3 regions of the Pseudomonas sp. DTU_2021_1001937_2_SI_NGA_ILE_001 genome follow, and region 2 is predicted to be linked to each of the others. Evidence: predicted binding sites of a transcription regulator. Region 2 holds the regulator's gene; each other region holds the start of a gene.
The links. The regulator sigma-54, encoded in region 2, starts transcription at its own class of promoters, with help from an activator protein. The targets are predictions, from matches to a motif close to ANTGGCATNNANNTTGCTNT.
Positions count from the first base shown of each region.

Region 1 (9,349 bases), 670 kb from region 2:
GCTACATGGCGACCTCAACCTGCCCAGGGCCGGTGATGTTGGCCTTTATCACCTTCTGCGAATTCAGGTTTCGAACCCGGATCTGTTCATTGAAACCCCCGTCAGACAAGGCTTCGCCGGGCATGCGCACGGCCAGGCTGTTGCTGCGCGCGATGATTACTACATGGTCGCCTTTGCGCACCATGGCGGGCTGTTCGAGAAAGTTGGGCGCCAGTACCTGGTCGACGACCGTTGGTCGGGTCAGTTTCTGCCCCACCACCTGATCGACCGCCGTCAGGTAGCCCAGGCCGAGCGTGCCGATATCCCGTTCACGCAGGGCGACGTCCTGCTCGCTCAACACCGTGCCGCGCTTGAGGGGGCGCAAGGTGGTCACCACCTCGCGGAACAACTGCACCTGAGCGGGGACGTACACGGTCCATGGCGATGAACCTTCGCAGCGCACTCGGACCGACACTCGGCCGATGGGGCGCGCGCTTTCCATCGATGCTGTCAAATCCTTGTCACAGTGTGCCAGGCGCATCCGCGGGTCCAGTTGCTTGACGCTGATCTCGTAGCGCCCCTCGATCTGGCCGCTCGATAAATACTCTTGCACGCTGTACTCAAGAAATCCCTGAGTCGCGCCGATAAGTTGTTCAGGCAGGGTGAAGTTGTCCGCCTTGCCGGGTGCCGCTACGAAGAAAAGGCAAAGCAGGGCGATTGCGCCCAGCCATTTGCGGGTTTCTAATGCAGCGTGTCGAAAAATTGTCGTCTTGGCGTTCATGACGTATAAAAAGCAAGGCCCGTGCCGCTTGCCAAGCCTGGTACGTGGTGAACGATGGCTGAAAGGGGGCAGGGCATGGCAGGAGTGATGGATTCAGTTAACCAGCGCACGCAGCTGGTGGGGCAGAATCGCCTGGAGTTGCTGTTGTTTCGTCTGCAAGGCAACCAGCTCTACGGCATCAACGTGTTCAAGGTCAAAGAAGTACTGCAATGCCCCAAGCTCACCATCATGCCGAAGTCGAGCAGGATCGTGCGTGGCGTGGCGAACATCCGCGGCGGCACCATCCCGATCATGGACCTGGCCATGGCCACCGGTTCGGCCGGAATGATTTCCCTGCAGAATTCCTTCGTGATCATCACCGAGTACAACACCAAGGTGCAGGGCTTCCTGGTGCATTCGGTCGAACGCATCGTCAACATGAACTGGGAAGAGATTCATCCACCACCCAAGGGCACCGGTCGCGATCACTACCTCACGGCGGTGACGCGGGTCGATAACCAGTTGGTGGAAATCATCGACGTGGAGAAGATCCTCGCCGAGGTGGCGCCCATCACCGAATCGGTGTCGGCGGGTCTGGTCGACGAAGCGACCCAGCACAAGGCGGTTTCACTGCGTGTGCTGACAGTCGACGACTCCTCCGTGGCGCGCAAGCAGGTCAGCCGCTGCCTGGAAACCGTGGGCGTGGAAGTGGTCGCGCTCAACGACGGGCGCCAGGCGCTGGATTACCTGCAGGGCATGCTCGCCGAGGGCAAGAATCCCGAGGAAGAATTCCTCATGATGATTTCCGACATTGAAATGCCGGAGATGGATGGCTATACCTTGACGGCAGCCATCCGCAGCGATCCGCGCATGAAGAACATGCACATCACCTTGCATACCTCGTTGTCGGGGGTGTTCAACCAGGCGATGGTGAAGAAAGTGGGGGCTGACGATTTCCTGGCGAAATTCCGCCCTGACGATCTGGCGGCCCGTGTGGTCGCGAGGATCAAGGCAGCAGACCAAAGCTAGGGTTTCCCTGGTGTTCACATGATTTGAGAGGCGGCACCTTGTCTACGGGTAATTTGGATTTTGAACAGTTCCGGGTCTTTCTGGAAAAAGCCTGTGGCATCCTGCTGGGCGAGAACAAGCAGTACCTGGTTTCAAGCCGTCTCAACAAGCTGATGGAACAGCAGGGCATCAAGTCCCTGGGCGAGTTGGTGCAGCGGATCCAGTCGCAGCCTCGCGGCGGTTTGCGCGAGCAGGTGATCGATGCCATGACCACCAACGAAACCTTGTGGTTTCGTGATACCTACCCGTTCGAGGTGCTCAAGAACAAGGTATTGCCCGAGCAGATCAAGGCCAGCCCCGGCCAGCGTCTGCGGATCTGGTCGGCTGCCTGCTCTTCGGGGCAGGAGCCGTTCTCGTTGTCGATGTCCATCGATGAGTTCGAACGCAGCAATCCGGGTCAGCTCAAGTCCGGTGTGCAGATCGTGGCCACCGACCTGTCGAGCGCCATGCTCAACAACTGCAAGACCGGCGAGTACGACAGCCTGGCCATCGGTCGTGGTTTGTCGAGCGAGCGGCTGCAGCGCTATTTCGACACCAAGGGTCCCGGGCGCTGGGCAGTCAAGGCGCCGATCAAGAATCGCGTGGAGTTCCGCCCGATCAACCTGCTCGACAGCTACGCCAGCCTGGGCAAGTTCGATATCGTGTTCTGTCGCAACGTGCTGATCTACTTCTCCGCCGAGGTGAAGAAAGACATCCTGTTGCGCATTCATGGTGTGCTCAAGCCGGGTGGCTACCTGTTCCTGGGGGCATCGGAGGCGCTCAACGGCTTGCCGGACCATTACCAGATGGTGCAGTGCAGTCCAGGGATCATCTACAAGGCCAAGTAATCACGACATGGCTGCTTCCGGGTCGTACCGGAAGCTTGCGCGGGAGCGACACCGTCCTCGAAAGAGGCGCCGGTTTCGCTCCCGTCTTCGTTTCTGGGTGCGGGCAAGGGCGGCAGTGGCACTGGCAAAAAAACGGCACCCGTCTTGCCGCCTTCCTCGTGTGCAGGGGAAAAGACTTGCCGCTTTTCTGGCATCACTGCCGTGGAGTGGCGGTGCAGGCCCTGTAAATCAAGGGTTTCAGGAAGTGGCACGCTGATTGCTTTCTCCATTGCACGAACATCAGGTCAACCGGAAAGGTTTCCCGACATGAGCATCAGCTTCGATAAAGCGCTTGGTATCCACGAAAAAGCCCTGAGCTATCGTGCGCAACGTGCAGAGGTGTTGGCCAACAACATCTCCAACGCCGATACCCCGAACTACAAGGCACGTGACCTGGAGTTCTCTGCGGTACTGGCGGCCGAGAGCGAGAAGGCCAGCAAGGGTCAGTTCGCCCTGAACACCACCAATAGCCGTCATATCGAAGCCCAGGGCATGGGCGGTGACAACGAGGGGGTGCTGATGTATCGCACGCCGTCGCAGCCGTCGCTGGACCAGAACACCGTCGATGCTCAGGTCGAACAGGCCAACTACACCGAGAACGCCATGGGTTTCCAGGCCAGCTTCACGCTGCTCAACAGCAAGTTCAAGGGGCTGGTCTCGGCCCTTCGCGGAGAGTAATCCATGTCACTGTCCAATGTATTCAACATTGCCGGTAGCGCCATGAGTGCCCAGACCACGCGTCTGAACACCACGGCCAGTAACATCGCCAACGCCGAGACCGTGTCTTCGAGCCTGGATCAGACCTACCGTGCCCGTCACCCGGTGTTCGCCACCGTGCTGCAGGGTCAGCAGTCGATCTCCGGTGGCTCGCTGTTCCAGGATCAGGGACAGGCCGGGCAGGGTGTGCAGGTGGCGGGCATCATTGAGGATCCTTCCAATCTCGAGGCGCGCTACGAGCCCGATCATCCATCGGCCGACCAGAACGGCTACGTCTACTACCCCAATGTCAATGTCGTCGAGGAAATGGCCGACATGATCTCCGCCAGCCGGTCGTTCCAGACCAACGTGGAAATCATGAACACCGCCAAGACGATGATGCAGAAAGTCTTGACCCTCGGTCAGTAAGGAGCGGTAGAACATGGCCGTTGAAAACGACGTTTCGAAAAACTTCGTCAACTCGCTGCAGAACCCGACTTCCTCCGCCAAGAGCGAGCAGAAGACCGGGACCAGCGCACTGGGCAAGGATGCATTCCTGCAATTGCTCGTGACCCAGATGAAGAACCAGAACCCGCTGGATCCCCAGGACAACACCGAGTTCGTCTCGCAGCTGGCGCAGTTCAGCAGCCTGGAAAGCATGCAGAACCTGACTTCGTCGGTGGATGCCATCGCTACCAGCTACAAGTCTTCGCAGGCACTGCAGGCTTCTTCGCTGGTGGGGCGCTCGGTCACTGTGGATACCGGTACTGTCTATCTGGATCCGGCCAAGGGGCTTACCGGTTCGGTGGTGCTGCCTGCTTCCAGCGCATCGACCACCATCAGTGTCTACGACGCCGACAACAACCTGGTCGATACCATCGACCTGGGTGCTCAATCGGCAGGTACCCAGAGCTTCACCTGGGATGGCACGGGAAGCGACGGTGCTGCCCTGGCGGCAGGTAATTACACGTTCAAGGCCAATGCCTCGATCAGTGGGACCGGCACTGCCCTGACCACCTACCTGCCGGCCACCGTCAATAGCGTGACGACCGCCGCCAGTGGTTCGGACATGACCCTTAATCTGGCAGGCGGTAGCAGTATCGCGCTGTCCAAAGTACAGACCATCGGATTGTAAGAGCCGACCAAACGGCGAGGAGTGGTAAATGTCATTCAATATCGGCCTGAGTGGGCTCTACGCAGCGAACAAGAGTCTGGACGTGACCGGCAACAACATTGCCAACGTCGCGACGACGGGGTTCAAGGCGTCCCGTACCGAATTCCAGGACCAGTACGCGCAATCCATTCGCGGCACCTCCGGTAACGTCAACAGCGGTAGCGGCGTGGTCGTGGGTGCGGTGGCTCAGCAGTTCCAGCAGGGCAACCTGACTACCGGTACCGGCAATAGCCTGGACCTGGCCATCAACGGCAACGGTTTCTTCCAGCTGAGCAATAACGGCGAGAAGCTCTACACTCGTGCTGGTGCCTTTCACACTGACAAGGATGGTTTCGTCGTCAACAGCTCGGGTATGAACCTGCAGGGCTACAACGTCGACGAGAACGGCAGTGTAGTGGTTGGTACGCTGTCGAATCTGCGTGTCGATTCTTCCAACCTGGCGCCGAGCGTGACCACGGCCATCACCAACGTGGCGAACCTGAACACCACGACGGCGGTGCCTTCGATCGCTACGTTCGATCCGACCGATACCAAGAGCTACAACCTCAAGTACGATACACCGGTGTATGACTCCCAGGGTAACGCGCACAAGCTGGAAAGCTATTTCGTCAAGACCGGTGTCAACACCTGGGACATGTACAGCTTGATCGATGGGCGGATTATCTCCGATCCGGCAGCCAACCCTACCGGTTCTGCGCTGACCGACGACAAGGTCTCGCTGACCTTCGATGCGGCGGGCAAGCTGATCCTCAGTGGTACTGGGGTGCCCACCAGTGGTACTAACGTCGAGTTCAATACCGACGGGACTTTTTCCATCAAGAACTGGGTGCCGGGCGTTCAGACTGCCACTACGCCTGCCGTAGTCTGGGCCGCCAACGGTGCCTCTGGTCCGGTAGACTCCACTGGCGCAGCTTCGTCCATTCGCCTGGACATGACTGGCATCACTCAGACCGCCTCGGTTTCCGGACTGGTCACCCAGAGCCAGAACGGCTATGCCACCGGCCAGATCAGCGCCCTGAGCATCGACGCCACCGGCAACATGTTCGCCACCTACACCAACGGCCAATCCAAGGTGATTGGCCAGGTGTCGCTGACCAGCTTCGCCAACGTGCAAGGCCTGGCTTCGGCGGGTGGTACCAACTGGCGTGAAACCTTCTCCTCCGGCGTGCCGGTGAGCGGTACGCCGCAAAGCGGCACCCTGGGTTACATCACCGGCCAGGCGCTGGAAGACTCCAACGTCGATCTGACCGCCGAGCTGGTGAACCTGATCAAGGCGCAGAGCAACTACCAGGCCAACGCCAAGACCATTTCCACCCAGAGCACCATCATGCAGACCACTATCCAGATGACCTGATAGCGGCTCTACCGAAAAACCCCTGCCTTGTTGCAGGGGTTTTTTGTTTAAGGACCAATACTGCTCGGTTCACCGGGTAGGAGCGGCTTTAGCCGCGAAGCGACCGCATGTTCACAGCAGGTGCGCTGAATTTCCTGGGGCTTTCGCGGCTAAAGCCAATGCTGGTCAGTTAGGGGCTGATCTGACTTTTGTTGGAGCGAGCTTGCTCGCGAAGAGGCCGGCAAAACCCATGCATCTGTTGTAAACGTGACGCAGCCATCGCGAGCAAGCTCGCTCCAACGATCCAATCGATCAGTATTGGTTTCAAGGAGGCTCAGATCGAGCAGTCGGACTTCACATAGGAGCCGTTCAGGCGTTTCCAGCCCCAGCCTGGGCTGGTCTGAGCGCACACCACGCGGTCGGCGCCTTGCCATTTGTAATAGCGGGCAGGGGCAGCCTCGGTGACAAGGGCGGCGCAAAGCAGGGCAGTGCTGAACATGGTGGTGATGGGTATGGGGAATCGCATGTCGATGCCCTCAAGGTTGCGATGCCAACACGATAAAACACCGTTCTGGCAATGGCAAAGCCGAGTCGCGCAGTTTTTTTGGCGGCCCGTAGGCTGATTCCTGTCGCGGGGCGGCAGGACTTCGCCGCTGCGTGAGTGGAGGCATATTGCCACTTTCTCGCAAGCGCCCGTGAATGCTGGGGGTTGGCGTATTTTCAGCGGGCTTGGAAAGTTGGTTCAAAAATTGCTTTGCCTGTTTCAGTACAGCTACAGGCGGCAAGTGCCTGTCGGAGGAGACAGACTGTGGACAAGTTGCTTTACGTCGCGATGAGCGGGGCCTCGGAAAACGCCCTGGCGCAGAAGGTACGTGCCAACAACCTGGCGAACGTATCCACCACCGGTTTTCAACGTGACTTCGAACAGGCGCGTTCCATGCCGGTGTTCGGTGAGGTCATGCCGTCGCGTGCCTATGCCATGAGCGAGCGGCCAGGCACCGATCTTTCCGGCGGGCCGCTGATCGAGACCGGTCGCGACCTGGATATTGCGGTGAAGGGTGATGGCTGGATCGCCGTTCAGACTCCCGATGGCGGCGAAGCCTATACCCGCAGTGCCGGCATGAACATCGATGCCTTGGGCATGCTGCGCGCTGCCAACGGCTTGCCGGTCATGGGCAACGGCGGTCCGATCGCCGTGCCGCCGCAACAACAGATCGAGATCGGTTCCGACGGCACCATCAGTGTCCGCTCCCTCGGCGAAAGCCCGCAGGTGATGGCGCAGATCGACCGTATCAAGCTGGTCAATCCGGGACTGAACAATCTGGAGAAAGGTCCGGATGGCCTGATCCATACCAAGAACGGCCAGGCCGCCGAGGTGGATGCCAACGTGCGCGTCGAGTCGGGTGTGCTGCAGGCCAGCAACGTCAATGCGGTCGAAGAAATGACCTCGATCCTGGCGCTGTCCCGACAGTTCGAACTGCACGTGAAAATGATGAAGACCGCCGAAGAAGACGACCAGGCCATGGCTCGCGTCTTGCAGATTGGCTAACCATTGACAGCTCGCGCCGGTAATTCGGCGCCCGAGGAGAAACTCCATGCTTCCAGCTCTCTACGTCGCCAAGACTGGCCTGTCTGCCCAAGACACCAACCTGACGACCATTTCCAACAACCTGGCCAACGTCTCGACCACCGGCTTCAAGCGTGATCGTGCCGAATTCCAGGACCTGCTGTACCAGATCAAGCGTCAGCCTGGCGCACAGTCCACCCAGGACAGCGAGCTGCCTTCGGGCCTGCAGGTCGGTACCGGTGTGCGCATCGTCGGCACCCAGAAGAGCTTCGTCGCCGGCAGCCTGCAGACCACCGAAAACCCGCTGGACATGGCGGTCAACGGTCGCGGCTTCTTCCAGATCATGCAGCCTGACGGCACCCTGGCCTACACCCGTGATGGCACCTTTCACCTCAATTCCAACGGTCAGATCGTCACCTCCAACGGCTTCGCCCTGGAGCCGGCCATCGTCGTGCCGCAGAACGCGCAGACCTTCACCGTGGCCCAGGACGGTACCGTATCGGTGACCCTGGCCGGTGCCACCGCAACGCCGCAGGTGATCGGCAACATCCAGACCGCCGACTTCATCAACCCGGCCGGCCTGCAGGCCATGGGCGGCAACCTGTTCGTCGAGACCGCCTCCAGCGGTGCGCCGAACGTCGGCCAGCCAGGCCTCAATGGCTTGGGGCCGGTGCTGCAGAACACCCTGGAAAACTCCAACGTCAGCACGGTCGAGGAACTGGTGAACATGATCACCACCCAGCGCGCTTACGAGATGAACTCCAAGGTGATCTCGACCGCCGATCAGATGATGCAGAACCTGGTACAAAACCTGTAAGAACTGATGCACCTGCTCAATCCGTCAAGGCGCCGACACGGCGCCTGCTACACCGCGAGGTTTCAAGAGTCATGAAGCGCTTTTCTGTCCTGCGTTTTCCCGTGCTGGTCGCTCCACTGTGCGCTGCTTTGCTGATGAGCGGCTGCGTGGCGCCGACCGCCAAGCCCGATGACCCTTACTACGCTCCGGTGTTGCCGCGCACGCCGATGTCGGCGGCCGCCAACAATGGCGCCATCTACCAGGCCGGTTTCGAGCAGAACCTCTACGGCGACCGCAAGGCGTTCCGGGTCGGTGACATCATCACCATCACCCTGTCCGAGCGCATGGCCGCCAGCAAGGCGGCCAGTTCCGATCTCAGCAAGAACAGCACCAACAGCATCGGCCTGACTTCGCTGTTCGGCTCGGGGCTGACCACCAACAACCCGATCGGCAGCAATGACCTGAGTCTCAACGCCGGCTACACCGGTGCCCGCACCACCAAGGGTGATGGCAAGGCGGCGCAGAGCAACAGCCTGACCGGTTCGGTGACCGTGACCGTGGCCGACGTGCTGCCCAACGGCATCCTGTCGGTACGTGGCGAGAAATGGATGACACTCAATACCGGCAATGAGCTGGTGCGTATCGCCGGGCTGATCCGTGCCGACGATATCGCCACGGACAACACCGTGTCGTCGACCCGTGTGGCCGATGCGCGGATTACCTACTCGGGTACCGGAGCCTTCGCCGACTCCAGCCAGCCAGGCTGGTTCGACCGCTTCTTCCTCAGTCCGTTGTTCCCTTTCTGATCGCGGGATAGCCATGATCGCCTTGAAGAAACTGATCGCCGCCGTCCTGTTGTGCGCCGCGCCCTTCGCGGTCCAGGCCGAGCGTCTGAAAGACATCGCCAGCATCTCCGGCGTGCGGACCAACCAGCTGATCGGCTACGGCCTGGTCGTGGGCCTCAATGGCACCGGCGACCAGACCACCCAGACGCCGTTCACGCTGCAGACCTTCAACAACATGCTGGCGCAGTTTGGCATCAAGGTGCCCGCAGGCTCCGGCACCGTGCAGCTCAAGAACGTCGCGGCGGTGGCCGTGTACGCCGACCTG
Region 1 covers NZ_CP135971.1:1,989,948-1,999,296, reverse strand. Annotated here, with positions in the region: gene flgA (flagellar basal body P-ring formation chaperone FlgA) at 2-760, opposite strand; gene RRX38_RS08345 (chemotaxis protein CheV) at 836-1,768, shown strand; gene cheR (protein-glutamate O-methyltransferase CheR) at 1,807-2,634, shown strand; gene flgB (flagellar basal body rod protein FlgB) at 2,941-3,351, shown strand; gene flgC (flagellar basal body rod protein FlgC) at 3,355-3,798, shown strand; gene RRX38_RS08325 (flagellar hook assembly protein FlgD) at 3,812-4,504, shown strand; gene flgE (flagellar hook protein FlgE) at 4,533-5,897, shown strand; gene RRX38_RS08315 (hypothetical protein) at 6,211-6,375, opposite strand; gene RRX38_RS08310 (flagellar basal body rod protein FlgF) at 6,685-7,425, shown strand; gene flgG (flagellar basal-body rod protein FlgG) at 7,472-8,260, shown strand; gene flgH (flagellar basal body L-ring protein FlgH) at 8,332-9,045, shown strand; gene RRX38_RS08295 (flagellar basal body P-ring protein FlgI) at 9,059-9,349, shown strand, end outside.
Region 1: a site for sigma-54 is predicted at 6,613-6,632, ahead of RRX38_RS08310 (flagellar basal body rod protein FlgF). Genes of this name have one in related genera too.

Region 2 (9,349 bases):
TGCCCGCTGAACCTGGCACCGACCTCCTCGACCACCGCCGCCCTGGTGATGGGCGACGCACTGGCTGTCGCACTGCTCGAAGCGCGTGGCTTCACCGCCGAGGATTTCGCTTTCTCGCACCCCGGCGGTGCGCTGGGGCGGCGCCTGCTGCTCAAGGTCGAACACGTCATGCACAGCGGTGACACCCTGCCCAGCGTCCCGCGCGGCACCTCGCTGCGCGACGCCCTGCTGGAAATGACCCGCAAGGGCCTGGGCATGACCGCCATCGTCGAACCCGACGGCCGCCTGGCCGGAATATTTACCGACGGCGACCTGCGCCGCACCCTGGACCGCGCCCTGGACATCCGCCAGGCCAGCATCGACCAGGTGATGACCGTGCACGGCAAGACGGTGCGCGCCGAGATGCTCGCCGCCGAGGCGCTGAAGATCATGGAAGATCACAAGATCAACGCACTGATCGTCGTCGACCAGGAAGATCGCCCGGTGGGCGCCTTCAACCTGCAGGACCTGGTCAGAGCCGGGGTGATGTAATGGAGAATCACGCAGTGAACGAACAATTGCAGCAACGCGGCCAACGCATCCGCCTGGCAGTCTTCGACGTCGATGGAGTACTGACCGACGGCCGTCTGTACTTCTTGGAAGACGGCAGCGAATTCAAGACCTTCAACACCCTCGACGGCCAGGGCATCAAGATGCTCATCGCTTCGGGTGTCACAACGGCTATCATTAGCGGACGCAAGACACCGGTGGTCGAGCGCCGAGCGAAGAATCTCGGCATCGCGCACCTGTACCAGGGCCGCGAAGACAAACTGGTGGTACTCGACCAGCTGCTTGGCGAACTGAACCTGACCTACGAAGAAGTCGCCTACCTGGGTGACGATCTGCCAGACTTGCCGGTGATCCGCCGCGTCGGTTTGGGGATGGCCGTGGCCAATGCCGCGCCCTTCGTTCGCCAGCACGCCCATGGCGTGACCCAGGCTCGCGGTGGCGAAGGTGCCGCACGCGAGTTCTGCGAACTGATTCTCGCTGCCCAGGGCAAGCTGGATGCCGCCCTGGCCGCTTATCTGTAGAAACCGTCTTTTTATAGAAGCCGCATATGCTCAGCAAAAAGATCCGCACTTACCTGGTTCTCGGCGCTCTCGCCCTGCTGCTGGCTGCAGCCGGCTACTGGAACGTCAGCCCGGAAAGTTTCATGGACCAGCCGGCACAAGTGGCCGACGACACGGCCATCGACTATTACGTCATCAATGCGCGCAGCGTGCAGTACCTGCCCGACGGCAAGGTCCAGTACGAGATGACCGCCGACAAGGTCGAGCACCTGAAGGCCACCGAGGTGTCCCTGGTGACCACCCCGGACCTGCAGATGTACCGTGGCACGCTCTACCCCTGGCATGTGCAGAGTACCCGTGCCGAGGTCTCGCCCTCCGGGGACCAGGTGGAGCTGATCGACAACGTTCGCGTGGCGCGCACCGATGAAAAGCAACGCGCGACCATCATCACCAGCAGTCGGATGACTGTATTCCCACAGAAGCAATATGCGCAGACCGAGCAAGCCGTTAAAATCGACGCCGCCGGCGGTGTCAGCACGGCGGTCGGGATGAAAGCCTATTTGAAAGACGGCAGGATGGACCTGTTGTCCAAAGTAAGAGGACAGTATGACGCTCGTTAAAACCCTCCCTTTATTGCTCGGCCTGGGCGCAGCACTGGGAAGCGCGAGCGCCTGGTCCCTGCCGACCGACCGTGATCAGCCGATCCACATCCAGTCCGACGACGCGCAGCTGGACGACAAAAAAGGCATCGCCACCTATAAAGGCAACGTAATCATCACCCAGGGCTCGATGAAGATCACCGGCAACACCGTGACCATCACCCGCAATGCCCAGGGCGAAGTCGACGTGTTCACTTCGGTGGGCAACCTGGCCTATTACGAGCAGAAGCCCGCGGTGGACAAGCCCATCGTCCAGGCCTATGCCGTCACCATCCAGTACTACGCGGCGCAGGATCGCATCGTGCTGATCGACAAGGCCAAGGTCATCAACGACGGCAACACCTCCGAAGGCGAGAAGATCGTCTACGACACCGTGCGCCAGGTCGTCAGTGCCGGCCGCGCCACAGGCAACCAGGTCACCGCGCCACGTCCGCGCATCGACATGGTCATCCAGCCGAAAAAGAAAACCGAACAGCAGCAGAAGGCGCAGTAAATGGCGACGCTTAAAGCCCAGCACCTGGCCAAGAGCTACAAGAGCCGCCAGGTCGTACGCGATGTCAGCCTGTCCATCGACAGCGGTCAGATCGTCGGCCTGCTGGGCCCCAATGGCGCCGGCAAGACGACCTGCTTCTACATGATTGTCGGCCTGGTCCAGGCCGACCAGGGCCGCGTACTGATCGACGACCTGGACGTCAGTCACCAGCCCATGCACGGCCGCGCCCGTGCCGGCATCGGCTATCTGCCACAGGAAGCCTCGATCTTCCGCAAGCTGAGCGTGGCCGACAACATCATGGCGATCCTCGAGACCCGCAAGGAACTCGATGCCGCCGCCCGCCGCAAGGAACTGGAAAGCCTCCTGCAGGAATTCCACATCACCCACATCCGCGACAGCCTCGGCATGAGCCTGTCCGGTGGTGAACGCCGCCGCGTGGAGATCGCCCGCGCCCTGGCCACCTCGCCGAAGTTCATCCTGCTCGACGAACCCTTCGCCGGTGTAGACCCGATTTCGGTCGGCGACATCAAGCAGATCATCCATCACCTCAAGGCCAAGGGCATCGGTGTCCTGATCACCGACCACAACGTGCGTGAGACCCTGGACATCTGCGAAACCGCCTACATCGTCAACGACGGCCAGCTGATCGCCGAAGGCGATGCCGAGACCATCCTGGCCAACCAGCTGGTGAAAGAGGTTTACCTGGGCCACGAATTCCGCCTCTGACAGCGCTCAGGCTGTTGACAACAGATTATTTGTCATGACGCTCTAGGCAAGCACTCGGGCTTCAGGCATATAATTTGCTTATAAGGCGGCGCCCAGGCGCCCTGTAGTGGATGGCGCTCTCCGGCGCCGGCGAATGAAGGTGTTGAGCAACTGCCATGAAACCATCGCTAGTCTTGAGAATGGGCCAGCAGCTGACGATGACGCCGCAGCTGCAACAGGCCATCCGCTTGCTTCAGCTCTCGACCCTGGATCTGCAACAAGAGATCCAGGAAGCGCTGGAATCCAACCCGATGCTGGAACGCCAGGAAGAAGGCGACGACTTCGACAATTCCGACCCCATGGCGGACAACGTCGAGAACAAGGTGACCAGCGAGCCACAGGAACCGACCTTCCAGGAAACCGCCACCACGGTGGACAACCTCGAGGAAGGCGACTGGAACGAGCGCATCCCCAATGAGCTGCCGGTCGACACCGCCTGGGAAGACATCTACCAGACCAGTGCCAGCAGCCTGCCCAGCAGCGACGACGATGACTGGGACTTCACCACCCGCACCTCGGTCGGCGAGAGCCTGCAAAGCCATCTGCTCTGGCAGCTCAACGTCGCACCGATGTCCGACACCGATCGCCTGATCGCCGTCACCCTCATCGACTGCATCAACGACCAGGGCTACCTGGAAGAATCCCTCGACGAACTGCTGGAAGCCTTCGACCCGGAGCTGGATATCGAGCTCGATGAGATCGAGGCCGTGCTGCATCGCATCCAGCAGTTCGAACCGGCCGGGGTGGGGGCGCGCACCCTCGGCGAATGCCTGTTGCTGCAACTGCGCCAGCTGCCCGCCAAGACCCCTTGGCTGAGCGAAGCCCAGCGCCTGGTCAGCGACTTCATCGACCTGCTCGGCGGTCGCGACTATTCGCAGCTGATGCGGCGCATGAAGCTCAAGGAAGACGAACTGCGCCAGGTCATCGAACTGGTGCAGAGCCTCAACCCCCGCCCTGGTTCGCAGATCGAGTCCAGCGAGCCGGAGTACGTGGTGCCTGACGTGATCGTGCGCAAGGACAGCGACCGCTGGCTGGTGGAGCTGAACCAGGAGGCGGTGCCACGCCTGCGCGTCAACCCGCAGTACGCCGGTTTCGTACGCCGCGCCGACACCAGCGCCGACAACACCTTCATGCGCAACCAGTTGCAGGAAGCGCGCTGGTTCATCAAGAGCCTGCAGAGCCGCAACGAAACGCTGATGAAGGTCGCCACGCAGATCGTCGAGCACCAGCGCGGCTTCCTGGAGTACGGCGACGAAGCCATGAAACCGCTGGTCCTGCACGACATCGCCGAAGCGGTAGGCATGCACGAATCGACCATTTCCCGGGTCACCACGCAGAAGTTCATGCATACGCCACGCGGCATATACGAGTTGAAATACTTCTTCTCCAGCCACGTCAGCACCTCCGAAGGCGGCGAATGCTCGTCCACGGCGATCCGCGCCATCATCAAGAAACTGGTGGCCGCGGAAAATCAGAAAAAGCCATTGAGTGACAGCAAGATCGCTGGTTTACTGGAGGCACAAGGCATTCAAGTCGCCCGTCGCACCGTCGCCAAGTACCGCGAATCGCTGGGCATTGCACCCTCCAGCGAGCGCAAGCGGCTGATGTGACCGATGGGGTTCAGGCGGCGATCCCGAGCTCGATCGCAGCCGAACCCGGCCAAAGCGTTCCAGTGGCAGGCACGGCCTGCCTCTTATGCACAGGCAAAGGAGAGAGCAGTATGCAAGTCAACATCAGTGGACACCAACTGGAAGTGACCAAGCCCCTGCGCGAATATGTGGAGCTCAAACTCAAGAAACTCGAAGGACATTACGACAAGATCACCAATGTCCAGGTCACCATGACGGTCGAGAAGCTGAAACAGAAAATCGAAGCCACGATGCATATCCCTGGTGGTGAAGTGGTGGCCAACGCCGAACATGACGACATGTATGCGGCCATCGACCTGCTCACCGACAAGCTCGACAGACAATTGCTCAAGCACAAGGAAAAGCAGCAAAGCATCCTCAAGGGTGCGACCGCTCGCTAACACACCCGACCCATGATCCGACTTGAAGATATCCTGACCCCCGGCCGTTCCCTGGTGAACGTGCCGGGCGGCAGCAAGAAGCGCGTACTCGAACAGATTGCCAACCTGATCGGCCGTGAAGTACCGCAACTCGAAGCCAATACCGTATTCGAAAGCCTCGTGGCCCGTGAAAAGCTCGGCTCCACGGGCTTTGGCAATGGCATTGCCATTCCCCACTGCCGCCTCGCCAACTGCTCATCGCCGGTCAGTGCGGTGCTGCACCTGGAAACCCCGGTCGACTTCGACGCCATCGACGGCGCGCCCGTCGACCTGCTGTTCGTGCTGCTGGTCCCCGAGGCTGCCACCAACGAGCACCTCGAACTGCTGCGCCAGATCGCCAGCATGCTCGACCGCGACGAGGTCCGCCGGCAGCTGCGCGCCGCGCCAAGCAGCGATGCGCTGTACCAGGCAGTGCTGAAAGAACTCAAGGGCCATTGACCATGAGCCCGCGCATGATCGTCGTCAGTGGTCGTTCCGGTTCCGGCAAGAGCACTGCGCTCGACATGCTGGAAGACAACGGTTTCTACTGCGTCGACAATCTGCCAGCGGGCCTGCTGCCCGAGCTGGCGGAACGCGCACTGCTCAACACCGAACAGACCGAGCCGCTGCTGGCGGTCTCGATCGACGCGCGCAACATGCCCAGCCATCTGAGCCGCTTTCCGCAGATCCTGGAAGAACTCCGCGCCCGACATATCCAGTGCGACGTGCTCTACCTGGACGCCGATGATGCCACCCTGCTCAAGCGTTTTTCGGAAACCCGTCGCCGCCATCCGTTGAGCAGCTCGCAGCGCTCCCTGGCCGAAGCCATCCACGACGAGAGCCTGCTGCTCGGCCCGATCGTCGACCTGGCCGACCTGAAGATCAACACCACGCACCTGAACCTTTACCAGCTGCGCGACACCATCAAGTTGCGCCTGCTGAACAAGCCGGAACCCGGCACCGCGTTTCTCATCGAATCCTTCGGCTTCAAGCGCGGCATGCCGGTGGATGCCGATCTGGTGTTCGACGTGCGATGTCTGCCCAACCCTTACTGGAAGCCGGAGCTGCGCGAGCATTCCGGTCTGGACCCGGTGGTGGCCGAGTACCTGGCAGCGCAGCCAGACGTAGAAGAGATGTTCCAGGACATCTTCGCCTATCTGAACAAATGGCTGCCGCGCTTCGCGGCCAGCAACCGTTCCTATGTCACCATTGCCATTGGCTGCACCGGCGGGCACCACCGCTCGGTCTACCTGACCGAACGCCTGGGCCAGATCCTGCAACAAACACTCAAGAACGTTCAGGTCCGTCACCGCGACCTCAGCTGAAGGACTTTCACTGCGATGCCCGTTCGTCAAATCACCATCATCAACAAACTGGGCCTGCACGCCCGGGCCGCTGCCAAGTTCGTCGGCGTGGCCGGCAAGTTCCCCTGCCAGATCAAGGTCGGCCGCTCGCCGGAGAGCCTGGTGGACGGCAAGAGCATCATGGCCGTCATGATGCTGGCCGCTGGCAAGGGCACCGACATCCACCTGTTCGCCGAAGGCGAACAGGACGAGCAGGCTCTCGATGGCCTGGTCGAGCTGATCAACAACAAGTTCGATGAAGGCGAGTGACCACGCCAGCGAGCACAAAAAAGGGGATGCCACACGGTATCCCCTTTTTCGTGATCGCCTGGGCGTCTAGGCACCCAGCCATGTGACCGCGTGGGCCACCAGCAGGACAACTCCGCCAAACAACAACAGGCTGCCCAGAACCCGGCGCAAGCGCTTGAGACGCACGCCCGCAGTACTTGAACCTCTACCCTGCGCGGCTTTTTCCACCACGAGCATCAGCCCAGCGCTGCCTGGTAGCGGCGCGCCACTTCATCCCAATTGATGACGTTGTAGAAGGCACCGATGTATTCGGCGCGGCGGTTCTGGTACTTCAGGTAGTAGGCGTGCTCCCAGACATCCAGGCCCAGGATCGGCGTGTTGCCGTGCATCAGCGGGCTGTCCTGGTTCGCGCTGTGCTCGACCACCAGTTTTTTCTCTGGGGTAACGCTCAGCCAGGCCCAGCCGCTGCCGAAGCGCTTGACCGCCGCGTCGGTGAACGCACTCTTGAAGGCTTCGAAGCCGCCCAGTTGCGTATCGATGGCCTGGGCCAGCACACCGCTTGGCTGGCCACCGCCCTGGGGCTTCATCACGGTCCAGAACAGCGAGTGGTTGGCGTGCCCGCCGCCGTGGTTGATGACCACCGGGCGCAGGTTTTCCGGCAGGCTGTTGACCCTGGCCACCAGCTCTTCGACCGGCAGCGACTCGTACTCGGTGCCGGCGATGGCCTTGTTGATGTTATCGATGTAGGTCTGGTGGTGCTTGGTGTGGTGGATCTGCATGGTTTGCGTGTCGACGTGCGGCTCCAGCGCCTCGTAGGCGTAGGGCAGTGCAGGCAAGGTATAGGGCATATCAGTGGACTCCTTGGTATTGGCCGATCGGCGAATGCCGGCGCACGCCAGGCTCACGCTCACCCACGCCGCTCAGCAGGCGCTGGGTGCGCGGGTACTCACCGTGTTCGCTGATGAAATTCAGCAGCTCGGCATAGGTGTGGTTGCTGTGGCGCAAGGCCGCCTGGCGCAGGGCTTCGGGCAGCCGTGGGTTCTGAACGGCCTGCAGCAGCCGCTGATGGATAGCGCAGAGGTATTCGGCGCTCTCCTCCGGCTGCCCCAGGCTCAGGTGCAGGTCGGCCAGGTTGTGATGGGAAATGACGCAGGCGGCCACGGCTTCGTCCGCGTCCGCCCAGCGCTCGAACAGCACCTGGGCGAGCGCCAGGGCCTGAAGGTACAACTCACGAGCCTCGACCCAGTCGCCGAGGTTGAAACAGCGATTGGCCTGTTCGATGGTGCGTTTCCAATGCTGCATGATCACCTCCAGAACGCCGGGCGCGACTCGCTCAGATCCCGCCGGCGGTGAGTTTTTCGGGGTTGAGCAACGTCTCCAGCTGGCTGCGTTGCAGGTCGGTGTGTTCCAGGGCCACATCGATAATGGGGCGGCCCTGCTGGTAGGCCTTCTTGGCGATCTCGGCGGCCTTCTGGTAACCGATGATCGGGTTGAGTGCGGTGACCAGGATCGGGTTGCGCGACAGCGCCTCCTGGAGCTTGGCCTGGTTGACCTTGAAGCTGGCGATGGCCTTGTCGGCCAGCAGGCGGCTGGCGTTGGCCAGCAGCTCGATACTGCGCATCAGGTTGTCGGCGATGATCGGCAACATCACGTTCAGCTCGAAGTTGCCCGACTGCCCGGCCACCGTGATCGCCGCGTCGTTGCCGATCACTTGGGCGGCGACCATGGCGGTGGCCTCGGGGATCACCGGGTTGACCTTGCCCGGCATGATCGACGACCCGGGCTGCAAGGCTTCGAGTTCGATCTCACCAAGCCCGGCCAAGGGGCCGGAGTTCATCCAGCGCAGGTCGTTGGCGATCTTCATCAGCGAGACCGCAGTGGCCTTGAGCTGACCGGAGACGGCCACGGCGGTGTCCTGCGAACCGATCAGCGCAAACAGGTTCTGGCCAGGGGTGAAGGTCACTCCGCTCAGGGCACTCAGGTGAGCATTGAAGCGCTGGGCGAATTCGGGGTGGGCGTTGATGCCGGTGCCGACGGCGGTGCCACCCTGGGCCAGGGACTGCAGGCTCGGCTGCAGCGCCTGCAGGTTGACGATGTTGGCGCGCAGCTGGCTGGCCCAGCCGTCGAGCACCTGGCTCATGCGCACCGGCATGGCGTCCATCAGGTGGGTGCGGCCGGTCTTGACGAACGGATGCACCTGTACGGCCTTGTCGGCAGTGACCTTGACCAGGTGCTCCAGTGCCGGCAGCAGGTGCTCATGCAAGGCCAAGGCGGCACTGACATGGATGGTGGTAGGGATGATGTCGTTGCTGCTCTGGCCGCAGTTGACATGGTCGTTGGGGTTGACCGTCTCGCCCAGGATGCGTGTGGCCAGGGTGGCGATCACCTCGTTGGCGTTCATGTTGGAGCTGGTGCCGGAGCCAGTCTGGAAGATATCCACCGGGAAATGCACCATGAAGTCCTCGGCCAGCAGTTGCTCGACGGCCTGGACGATGGCACGGCTCTGCCCGGCACTGATCTGCTGCAGCTCCAGGTTGGCCTTGGCTGCGGCAGATTTGGCCAGCAGCAAGGCACGGATGAACTGCCGCGGCATGCGCTGCTGGCTGATCGGGAAGTTGTCTACCGCACGCTGGGTCTGGGCACCGTACAGCGCCTCGGCGGGCACCTGCAGTTCACCCATGCTGTCGCGTTCGATACGGGTATTACTCATCGGAATGTCCTTGCAGCAGTTCAGTGAGAGAAAT
Region 2 covers NZ_CP135971.1:2,660,715-2,670,063, forward strand. Annotated here, with positions in the region: gene RRX38_RS11390 (KpsF/GutQ family sugar-phosphate isomerase) at 1-531, shown strand, start outside; gene kdsC (3-deoxy-manno-octulosonate-8-phosphatase KdsC) at 531-1,070, shown strand; gene lptC (LPS export ABC transporter periplasmic protein LptC) at 1,097-1,669, shown strand; gene lptA (lipopolysaccharide transport periplasmic protein LptA) at 1,656-2,201, shown strand; gene lptB (LPS export ABC transporter ATP-binding protein) at 2,202-2,927, shown strand; gene RRX38_RS11415 (RNA polymerase factor sigma-54) at 3,083-4,576, shown strand; gene hpf (ribosome hibernation-promoting factor, HPF/YfiA family) at 4,687-4,995, shown strand; gene ptsN (PTS IIA-like nitrogen regulatory protein PtsN) at 5,008-5,472, shown strand; gene rapZ (RNase adapter RapZ) at 5,475-6,338, shown strand; gene RRX38_RS11435 (HPr family phosphocarrier protein) at 6,354-6,626, shown strand; gene RRX38_RS11440 (superoxide dismutase) at 6,842-7,453, opposite strand; gene RRX38_RS11445 (hypothetical protein) at 7,455-7,907, opposite strand; gene RRX38_RS11450 (class II fumarate hydratase) at 7,939-9,315, opposite strand; gene RRX38_RS11455 (FagA protein) at 9,308-9,349, opposite strand, start outside.

Region 3 (9,349 bases), 1.2 Mb from region 2:
CTGATCACCGCCATGACATAGCCGCGCAGCTCCGCGCTCGACTCTTGGCGTTCGAACAGCGGCGCCACCAGCAGCACCCCGTAGGCGTATTCCTTATCCAACCCCACCAGCTCGATCCTCGGCGTCGCAGCGACGGAGCCCAGCATGCGCGCCCTCTCGAGGGTTTCCCGCCGCAAGGATTCAGAGGCGACATCGAACCCGTATGGCAGCGGCAGGACGCTCTGCGACTGGGTGTAGAGCACCGGGTAATATTCATCGCGCCGCGCCGCCACCTCCAGGCGCCCATCCGCCCCCCGCTCACGAATGACGAACCCGGCCAGCCCCTCGGCACGGGCCTTGGCCTCGAAATCCGCACGCTCGGCGTCGCTCACCCTGGGGCTCCAGGAATAGGCCTGGGTACCGTCGAGCAACGGGGCGGCGAAACCGTTGTATTCGTCGCGTGAGACCACATCCGAATAGACGAAGAAGCGCCGCAGGCTGTCCAGCCGACTGACCTGGCTGTCGAGGCGTTCCTGGATGCGGATGAAACGCTCGCTGGCCAGCAGGTCGAAACGCTGGCTCAGCTGGCGCTGATAGAGTTGATAATTGTCCAGTGCGAGAAAGGCAGTCAGCCCCAGCCCGGCGATCAGAACCGCCAAGGCGACCGACCAGGCCGAAGCCTGCTGGTTGAGGCTCCCGAATACTCGGGATCGGGTTGTTTTAGCAGCCATACTCACGACCCATGACGCCAACGAAGATCTGACGTCCGGCTGGCCGTGCTTCCCTTATAGCTATTCGCCATTAATTTGCCTAGCCCATCCAAAGACATAACCTCGGCGAATCCGGCATTCTCGCCTCGACGGCAGCGAGAATGCCCGAGCCTCCTGCTCTTGACCGTTGAATATGCCAGATTCAAGGCATGGCGGGCCTGACCTGCGACAGTTCTGGAAAGCCGCACTCAACCCCGGGCGGTGATTCTCCAGGCTCGGTGGATGCGCTCGTTACGGGCGAAATCCGGGTCGATGGTTTGCCCAGTGATTTCCTCCACCGCATAACGCTGCATCACATGCTCGTCCAGCGCGAAGCGCCGGAAGTTGTTGGAGAAATACAGCACGCCGCCGGGTGCCAGACGCGCCATCGCCAGGTCGAGCAGCTCGACCTGGTCACGCTGCACGTCGAACACCCCTTCCATACGCTTGGAGTTGGAGAAGGTCGGCGGGTCGATGAAGATCAGTTCGTACTCTTCGCGGCACTCGCGCAGCCAGCTCATCACGTCGCCCTGCTCCAAGCGGTTCTTGTCGGAAAAACCATTGAGCGACAGGTTACGCCGCGCCCAATCCAGGTAGGTGCGCGAGAGGTCGACACTGGTGGTGCTGCGCGCACCGCCCTTGGCCGCATGCACACTGGCCGTGGCGGTGTAGCAGAACAGGTTGAGGAAGCGCTTGCCAGCTGCCTCGCGCTGGATGCGCATGCGCATCGGCCGATGGTCGAGGAACAGGCCGGTGTCCAGGTAATCGGTCAGGTTGACCAGCAGGCGTACGCCGCCCTCGTTGACTTCGAGGAACTGCCCCTGGGCCGCCTGGCGCTCGTACTGGCGAGTGCCGGTCTGGCGTTCGCGACGCTTGACTACCACATGGCTCTTGTCGATGCCCAGGGTCTGCGGAATCGCTGCCAGGGCGTCGAACAGGCGCGCCGAGGCTTTCTGCGGGTCGACCGAGCGCGGCGCCGCATACTCCTGCACATGCACCCAATCGCGGTACAGGTCGACCGCCAGTGCATACTCGGGCATGTCGGCGTCATACACGCGGTAGCATTCCACGCCTTCACGACGTGCCCACTTGCCCAACTGCTTGAGATTCTTCTGCAGGCGGTTGGCGAACATCTGCCCGCCTTCGCTGAGGCGTGCCTGCTCCACGGGCGCAGCGGCCGTCGCCGGCTGGCGAGGCTCGTGGTCTGCACCGGGCTCGGCCTGTCGATGGTCGCCCTGGCGCCGCTCGCCCGTGACGAACTGGTCGGGCTGTACCTTGAGCAATAGCAGCTTGCAGGGCAAGGCGCCGTTCCAGAACGCATATTGCTTGTGGCTGCGAATGCCCATGCGCTTGCCCAGGTCCGGAGCGCCAGTGAACACCGCCGCCTCCCAGCCGAAGCAGGCCTGGCGCAGCCGCTCGCCGAGGTTCTGGTAGAGGTACAACAGGCTGGCTTCGTCGCCCAGGCGCTCGCCGTACGGCGGGTTGCAGATCACCAGGCCCTTCTGGTTCTGGTCGGTGCGTGGCTCGAAGGTGCCGACCTCGCCCTGGTAGATCTTGATCCAGTCACTCAGCCCGGCGCGTTCGATGTTGTTGCGCCCCGGCTGGATCAGCCGCGGATCGGCCTCGTAGCCGCGAATCCACAGCGGCGGCCTGGCCAGGCCGGCCTCGGCGCGCGCCAGGGCTTCGTCGTGCAGCTTGCGCCACAACGCCGGCACATGCCCCAGCCAGGCCGAGAACCCCCAGCGCTCGCGCTTGAGGTTCGGGGCGATATCGGCGGCGATCATCCCCGCTTCGACCAGGAAGGTGCCGACCCCGCACATCGGGTCGGCCAGTGCGCCGCCTTCGGCGGCGATGCGCGGCCAGCCGGCACGGATCAGCACGGCGGCGGCGAGGTTCTCCTTGAGCGGCGCCGCACCTTGCTGCAGGCGGTAACCGCGCTGGTGCAGGCTGTGCCCGGAAAGATCCAGCGAGAGGATTGCCTGACCACGGTCAAGACGCAGGTGTACGCGCAGGTCCGGGTTGATCTTGTCCACCGAGGGGCGCAGACCGTCGGCAGTGCGCAGCTTGTCGACGATGGCGTCCTTGACCTTCAGGGCACCGAAGTGGCTGTTGTCGATCCCCGAACCATGGCCGCTGAACTCCACGGCAATGCTGCCATCAGGCTCCAGGTGGTCCTGCCAATCGACGTCCAGCACACCCTGGTAGAGGTCGTCGGCATTGCTCATCGGGAAGCGTTTGAGCACCAGCAGCACCCGGTTGGCGAGCCGCGACCACAGGCACAGCCGGTAGGCGGTCTCCATGTCGGCCTGGCCACGAATGGCGCTGGTGTGTTCCCGGGTGTCTTCCAGGCCCAGCCCGGTAGCCTCCTCGGCCAGCAGTCCTTCCAGGCCCTTGGGGCAGGTGAGATAAAGTTCGTAGCGATCCGACATGTAGATTCCAGGGCCTGGGCCGTCTGTGGCGGGCAACGCATCGCCCGACCTGATTCAAGACAGGTGCTGTTCAGTCAGCACCTGCATGGCACACACATTGTGCCGGTCCATCGCGTGAAAATGTTGCATCACGGCGACAGTCGTTTCATGGATTGTTGCACTTTACGGATAGCCTTGCGCCATAACGCTGCGAACGAGCGACAAGACACATCCTGTTGCGACCCTTCGTCGAATAACAACTAAAAGCATTCAGCCATCACCGACCTCCGCCGTTTCGGCGCCGGAGAAACGCAACTCCTTGGGGGCGCAGGATTATTGACTGATTCAGTGATGAAACACAGTGTTTCTTATGGCTGGTCAGTTCTAAATGTGACGTGCTTATGACAAATCGATCATTCACAGCCATTCGCGCTTTGGTTAGAAATCGTCTCAGGTCGTCACCGCAACGGTGGCGGCACCTCGCCCGTGACGCCGGCAGCGGGCAGACAAGGCAGAAGATTTCTGCCTGACCTCGACATGAGGTCCATGGACATTACAGTCAACAAACGAGGGCAACACCCTATGAGAAGACTCAAGCGTGATCCGTTGGAAAGAGCATTTTTGCGCGGCTATCAGTACGGTGTTAATGGCAAGTCCCGCGAGCTTTGCCCATTTACCCTGCCGTCGGTACGTCAAGCCTGGATCAATGGCTGGCGGGAGGGCCGCGGCGACCACTGGGATGGCATGACCGGCACTGCGGGCATCCACAGACTCAACGAACTTCACGCGGTCGGCTGAGGTAGCTTCCGACCAGTCCATCACATTTTTGTTTGACTTCATTACTACTTGATCACCGCCCAACCAGGCGGCAGGCCACAGGCCCAGGGGCTCCTTTTCAGGAGCCCCTTTTTGCTGGCGTCAGGAGCGCGGCAGCGCGGCGATCGCGTCCACCGACTCGCGGATCAGCGCCGGACCTTTGTAGATGAATCCCGAATAGACCTGCACCAGGCTCGCGCCCGCCTGGATCTTCTCGGCAGCATGCCGCCCCTCGGTGATACCACCTGCAGCGATGATCGGCAGGCGCCCGGCCAGTTCACCCGCCAGAACCTTCACCGTGTGGGTGCTCTTCTCACGCACCGGCGCACCGGACAGGCCGCCCGCCTCGTTGGCATGCGCCAGGCCTTCGACACCTTCGCGGCTGAGGGTGGTATTGGTGGCGATGACCGCGTCCATGCCGGTTTCCAGCAGCGCGCTGGCCACCAGCACGGTTTCTTCGTCGGTCATGTCCGGCGCGATCTTGATCGCCAGGGGTACCCGCTTGCCGTACTGCTGGGTCAGCGCCTCCTGGCGCAAGCGCAGGGCTTCAAGCAGCTGCTTGAGCGAGTCGCCGAACTGCAGGCTGCGCAGGCCCGGGGTATTCGGCGAGCTGACGTTCACGGTCACATAGCTGGCATGGTCGTAGACCTTGTCCAGGCAGATCAGGTAGTCATCTACCGCACGCTCGACCGGCGTATCGAAATTCTTGCCGATATTGATGCCCAGCACGCCACGGTACTTGGCCGCCTTGACCCGCTGCAGCAGGTGATCCACGCCCAGGTTGTTGAAGCCCATGCGGTTGATGATGCCTTCGGCCTCGGGCAGGCGGAACAGCCGGGGCTTGGGGTTGCCCGGCTGCGGGCGTGGCGTCACGGTACCGATCTCGACGAAACCGAAGCCAAGCTGCGCGAAGCCGTCGATGGCCGCACCGTTCTTGTCCAGGCCCGCTGCCAGCCCCACCGGGTTGGGGAAGCGCAGGCCCATCACGGTCACCGGCAGCTGCATCGGCGCGCGGCACAGCAAGCCGTTGAGGCCCAGACGGCCACCGGCGCCGATCAGGTCCAGCGACAGGTCATGGGACGTTTCCGGGGAGAGTTTGAAGAGTAGCTGGCGGGCCAGGTTGTACATGGGCGGGCAAGGCTCGTTAGGCGGCTGGAGTCAGCCGGCGATTATAGACGCCGCTACCCTCGCTAGGCGAGCCATGACTGCGTCTGGAGCACTGGCACAGGCCTTGCTAAATCTCTTCAATAGCTCCGGCAAAGGCGCCGGTGCGAGATCGACAATGGCGTCGTCAGGGTTCATTGCCTGCAATGAAGCCTGACGACGTTTTTTTTGAATGTGTGGACAGGCAAGGCTTATGACCCTTCGAGCAAGCAATGCCCTGGACTGGGTGGCGGGCAGCGATGCCCCGGAAATGAACAGCATCGACATCGGCTTCATGCCCCTGACCGACTGCGCGTCCCTGGTGGTGGCCGCCACTCAGGGATTCGCCCAGCCCTACGGCCTGACCTTGAACCTCCGGCGCCAAAGCTCCTGGGCCAACCTGCGCGACCGACTGATCAGCGGTCAGCTGCAGGCCGCCCACAGCCTGTACGGCCTGGTGTATGCCATGCAACTGGGCATCAGCGGCACCGCGAGTACCGAAATGGCGGTGCTCATGGGCCTGAACCAGAACGGCCAGTGCATCCACCTGTCCCATGCCTTGCAACGCGCGGGCGTGACCAACCCTGCAGCACTGGAGCGCTACGCGCACCACAACAGTGCAAAGCTGACCTTTGCGCAGACCTTTCCCACCGGCAACCATGCCATGTGGCTGTATTACTGGCTGGCCAGCCAGGGCATCCATCCACTCAAGGACGTCAACAGCGTCGTAGTACCGCCGCCGCTGATGGTCGCGCACCTGCAGGCCGGGCGTATCGACGGCTGCTGCGTGGGCGAGCCCTGGGGGGCCAGTGCGGTCAACCAGCAACTGGGCTTTACCCTGGCCACCAGTCAGTCGATATGGCCCGACCATCCCGGCAAGGTGCTGGGCTGCACCCGCGAGTTCGTCGAGCAGAACCCCAACACCGCTCGCGCCCTGACCATGGCGGTACTGGAAGCCAGCCGCTTCATCGAACAGAGCGTGGAAAACCGCCGCAGCACCGCACAATTGCTCAGCGGCATCGATTACCTCGACACACCGGTGTACTGCATCGAACCGCGCCTGCTGGGCCAATACGACGACGGCCTCGGCAACCACTGGCAGGATCCGCATGCGCTGCGCCTGTTCGGCGACGGCCAGGTGACCTTTCCCTGGCTGTCCGACGGTATGTGGTTCATGACCCAGTTCCGTCGCTGGGGCCTGTTGCGCGAGGACCCGGACTACCTGGCAGTGGCCAGCCGCGTGCATCAGCTTGACCTCTACGACCAAGCGGCCCGCGCCCTGGACATCGCGATACCCGACAGCACGCTGCGCAGCAGCCAGCTGATCGATGGCCGGGTCTGGGATGGCAGCGACCCGGTCGGCTACGCACGCAGCTTCACCCTGCATTCACGTAGCGATGGCGCACCTGCCATCGCCACCCGGTGAGGAGGTCGCAAGCATGCTGCGTATCCTGCTGATCGACGACACACCCAAGAAGGTTGGCCGCCTCAAGGCGGCACTGAGCCAGGCCGGTTTCGAGGTCATTGACGAGTCGGGCCTGAGCATCGACCTGCCCGCCCGCGTGGAAGCCTTGCGCCCCGACGTGATTCTCATCGACACCGAATCGCCGGGCCGCGACGTAATGGAACAGGTGGTACTGGTCAGCCGCGACCAGCCCAGGCCGATCGTGATGTTCACTGACGAGCACGATCCCGGCGTGATGCGCCAGGCCATCCGCTCCGGAGTCAGTGCCTACATCGTCGAAGGCATCCAGACCCAGCGTCTGCAGCCGATCCTCGATGTCGCCATGGCCCGCTTCGAGAGCGACCAGGCCCTGCGCGCACAACTGTTGGCCCGAGACCAGCAGCTGGCCGAGCGCAAGCGCATCGAACTGGCCAAAGGCTTGTTGATGAAGATGAAGCACTGCAATGAGGAAGAGGCCTATACCCTGATGCGCCGCCAGGCCATGAGCCGCCAGCAGAAGCTGATCCAGGTGGCCGAGCAGATCATCGCCATGAGCGAGATGCTCGGCTAGGCGCAAGACTGGTCAGTTAGGCGCTCTTTGGCTTTTGTTGGAGCTTGCTCGCGAACAGGTCAACAAACTACCTGCATCTGCCGGGCATGTGACGCGGCCATCGCGAGCAAGCTCCAACGGTCCAATCGACCCGTATGGCGACCAACGCCGCCCAGGCTGAAGGACCTAACGGCGCGTCGAGCTGTAGATGTTGTCGCGTGGTAGCGCCTCGCCCGCCTCCACCGCCGCGATCCAGGCATCGGTACTGGCCACCGCCGCGAAGGCTGCCTGCAAGGTCACGGTCACCACGCGATGGATTTCCTCGGCCGTAGCCTGACCGGCGCGATTGGCATAGGACGGCGAGCCGCTGGCATCGCTGAGCAGCTCCGCCCCCAGACCCAGGGTCACGGCATGCTTGATGGTCGCGTCGTCACAGTTCTGGGTCATGTAGCCGACCACCGTCAGGGTATCGATCTGCTGCTCTCGCACCCATTCGCCCAGCCCGGTGCCGACGAAGGCGCTGGCCTGCCCTTTCTCGACCAGCAGCGCATGTCGGCGCCCAGCCACCGCCGGGTGCAGCGCCGCACCCTCGCTACCCCGGGCGAACAACGGCGAGTCGGCCGCCGCGAGGTGCTGCACCAGCACCACCGGAATGCCATGGGCCTCGGCGGTGTCGATCGCCCGACCGATGTTGGCCAGCGACACCTGCGGGTCCGGGTACTCGATGGGCAGCCCACCGCTGAAATATTCGTTCTGCACGTCGATGACGATCAATGCGCGTCTTGGATTGGCCATGTCATGGATTCCCTGATTGCTGAAGACCGGTCCAGTTTCGGTGATCCTCGACAAGGCCACCATTGACCCGAATGCCATATTTCATCAGGATCGGGCCATTCTCACAGAATCGGAACACCCATGCCTTCATCCATCAAGGTCGCCGTGGTGGCCTTCGACCAGATCAGCCCTTTCCACCTCTCGGTGCCCTGTCTGGTACTGGGTGAGAACCGCGTGCACCAAGGCCCCTGGTTCGATGTGCGAGTGTGCGCCGCAGAGCCGGGCCCGCTGCGCTCCACCGCCGGCTTCAGCGTGGCCTGCGATCATGACCTGCAAGGCCTCGACTGGGCGGACATCGTCATCGTACCCAGCTGGCGAACCAGCGGGGATGCACCGCCGCAGGCCCTGCTCGATGGCCTGCGGCAAGCGCATGCCCGCGGCGCCAGGGTGGTCGGCCTGTGCCTGGGCGCCTACGTGCTGGCCGAGGCCGGACTGCTGACGGGTTGTTCGGCCACCACGCACTGGGCCTGGGCAGCGGATTTCGAACGCCGTTTCCCGGACGTGCAACTGGACCCCAATGTGCTCTACGTGCAATCCGCCAGCGTGATGACCTCGGCAGGCGTCGCCGCCGGAATCGATTGCTGCCTGCATATCGTGCGTGAGCACTATGGACACGACGCCGCCAACCAGGTGGCCCGGCGTCTGGTGGTCCCGCCCCATCGCGAAGGCAACCAGGCGCAGTTCATCGAACAGCCGGTGCCGCGCCGCCTGGCCGACCGACGCATGGCCGAGCTATTGGACTGGTTGCGCGCGCATTTGCACCAGTCGCACCCCATCGATACCGTTGCCGAGCGCCTGGCCTTGAGCCGCCGCACCTTCACCCGGCAGTTCAAGCGCCTCACCGGGCACAGCTTCGGCGACTGGCTGCGCCACGAGCGCATCGCCCTGGCCCGTCAGCGCCTGGAAAGCAGCGCCCACTCCATCGAACAGATCGCCGATGAATGCGGCTTCGGCAGCAGTGCGTCGCTGCGCCAGCATTTTCTCCAGACGCTGCAGATCTCGCCCTCGGCCTACCGCCGGCTGTTTCGCAACGGCGCGCCCGCCCCGGCGGCCTGAGCCTGACTGACCCGAAACCTTTCACAATGGCCCGCCGGTGCGCCCAAATGGCGCAAGCGCGACGCGCTACGCGGCTTCGTGCCCGGCGCAACGCCTGGCTGGGTCAGCGTCACGAACAACTGGCCCAGCTCTTGCAAATGCCTGCCCACAGGTAGCCAACGGCGGTTGCCCCACCGATCACGACAAAGACGTCGCCCTCTCTTCAGCCCCCAAGGCTGTTCGAGATGCGGCGTCTTTTGCGTTTCAGGCCCCGGCGACGGGGCCGGGTGAGCCGCCAATGCCGCGTGAGCTCATCTCCTGACGACTTCCACGCCGTGGCGATGCCCGGCGAACTCTTTCTGGCAGATGACGAGGTGTGCAATGGATACAA
Region 3 covers NZ_CP135971.1:1,426,167-1,435,515, forward strand. Annotated here, with positions in the region: gene RRX38_RS05750 (diguanylate cyclase) at 1-710, opposite strand, end outside; gene rlmKL (bifunctional 23S rRNA (guanine(2069)-N(7))-methyltransferase RlmK/23S rRNA (guanine(2445)-N(2))-methyltransferase RlmL) at 938-3,157, opposite strand; gene rmf (ribosome modulation factor) at 3,719-3,934, shown strand; gene RRX38_RS05765 (quinone-dependent dihydroorotate dehydrogenase) at 4,055-5,080, opposite strand; gene RRX38_RS05770 (CmpA/NrtA family ABC transporter substrate-binding protein) at 5,310-6,521, shown strand; gene RRX38_RS05775 (ANTAR domain-containing response regulator) at 6,535-7,110, shown strand; gene RRX38_RS05780 (cysteine hydrolase family protein) at 7,276-7,884, opposite strand; gene RRX38_RS05785 (GlxA family transcriptional regulator) at 8,005-8,979, shown strand; gene RRX38_RS05790 (nitrate/nitrite transporter) at 9,340-9,349, shown strand, end outside.
Region 3: a site for sigma-54 is predicted at 5,171-5,190, ahead of RRX38_RS05770 (CmpA/NrtA family ABC transporter substrate-binding protein). Genes of this name have one in related genera too.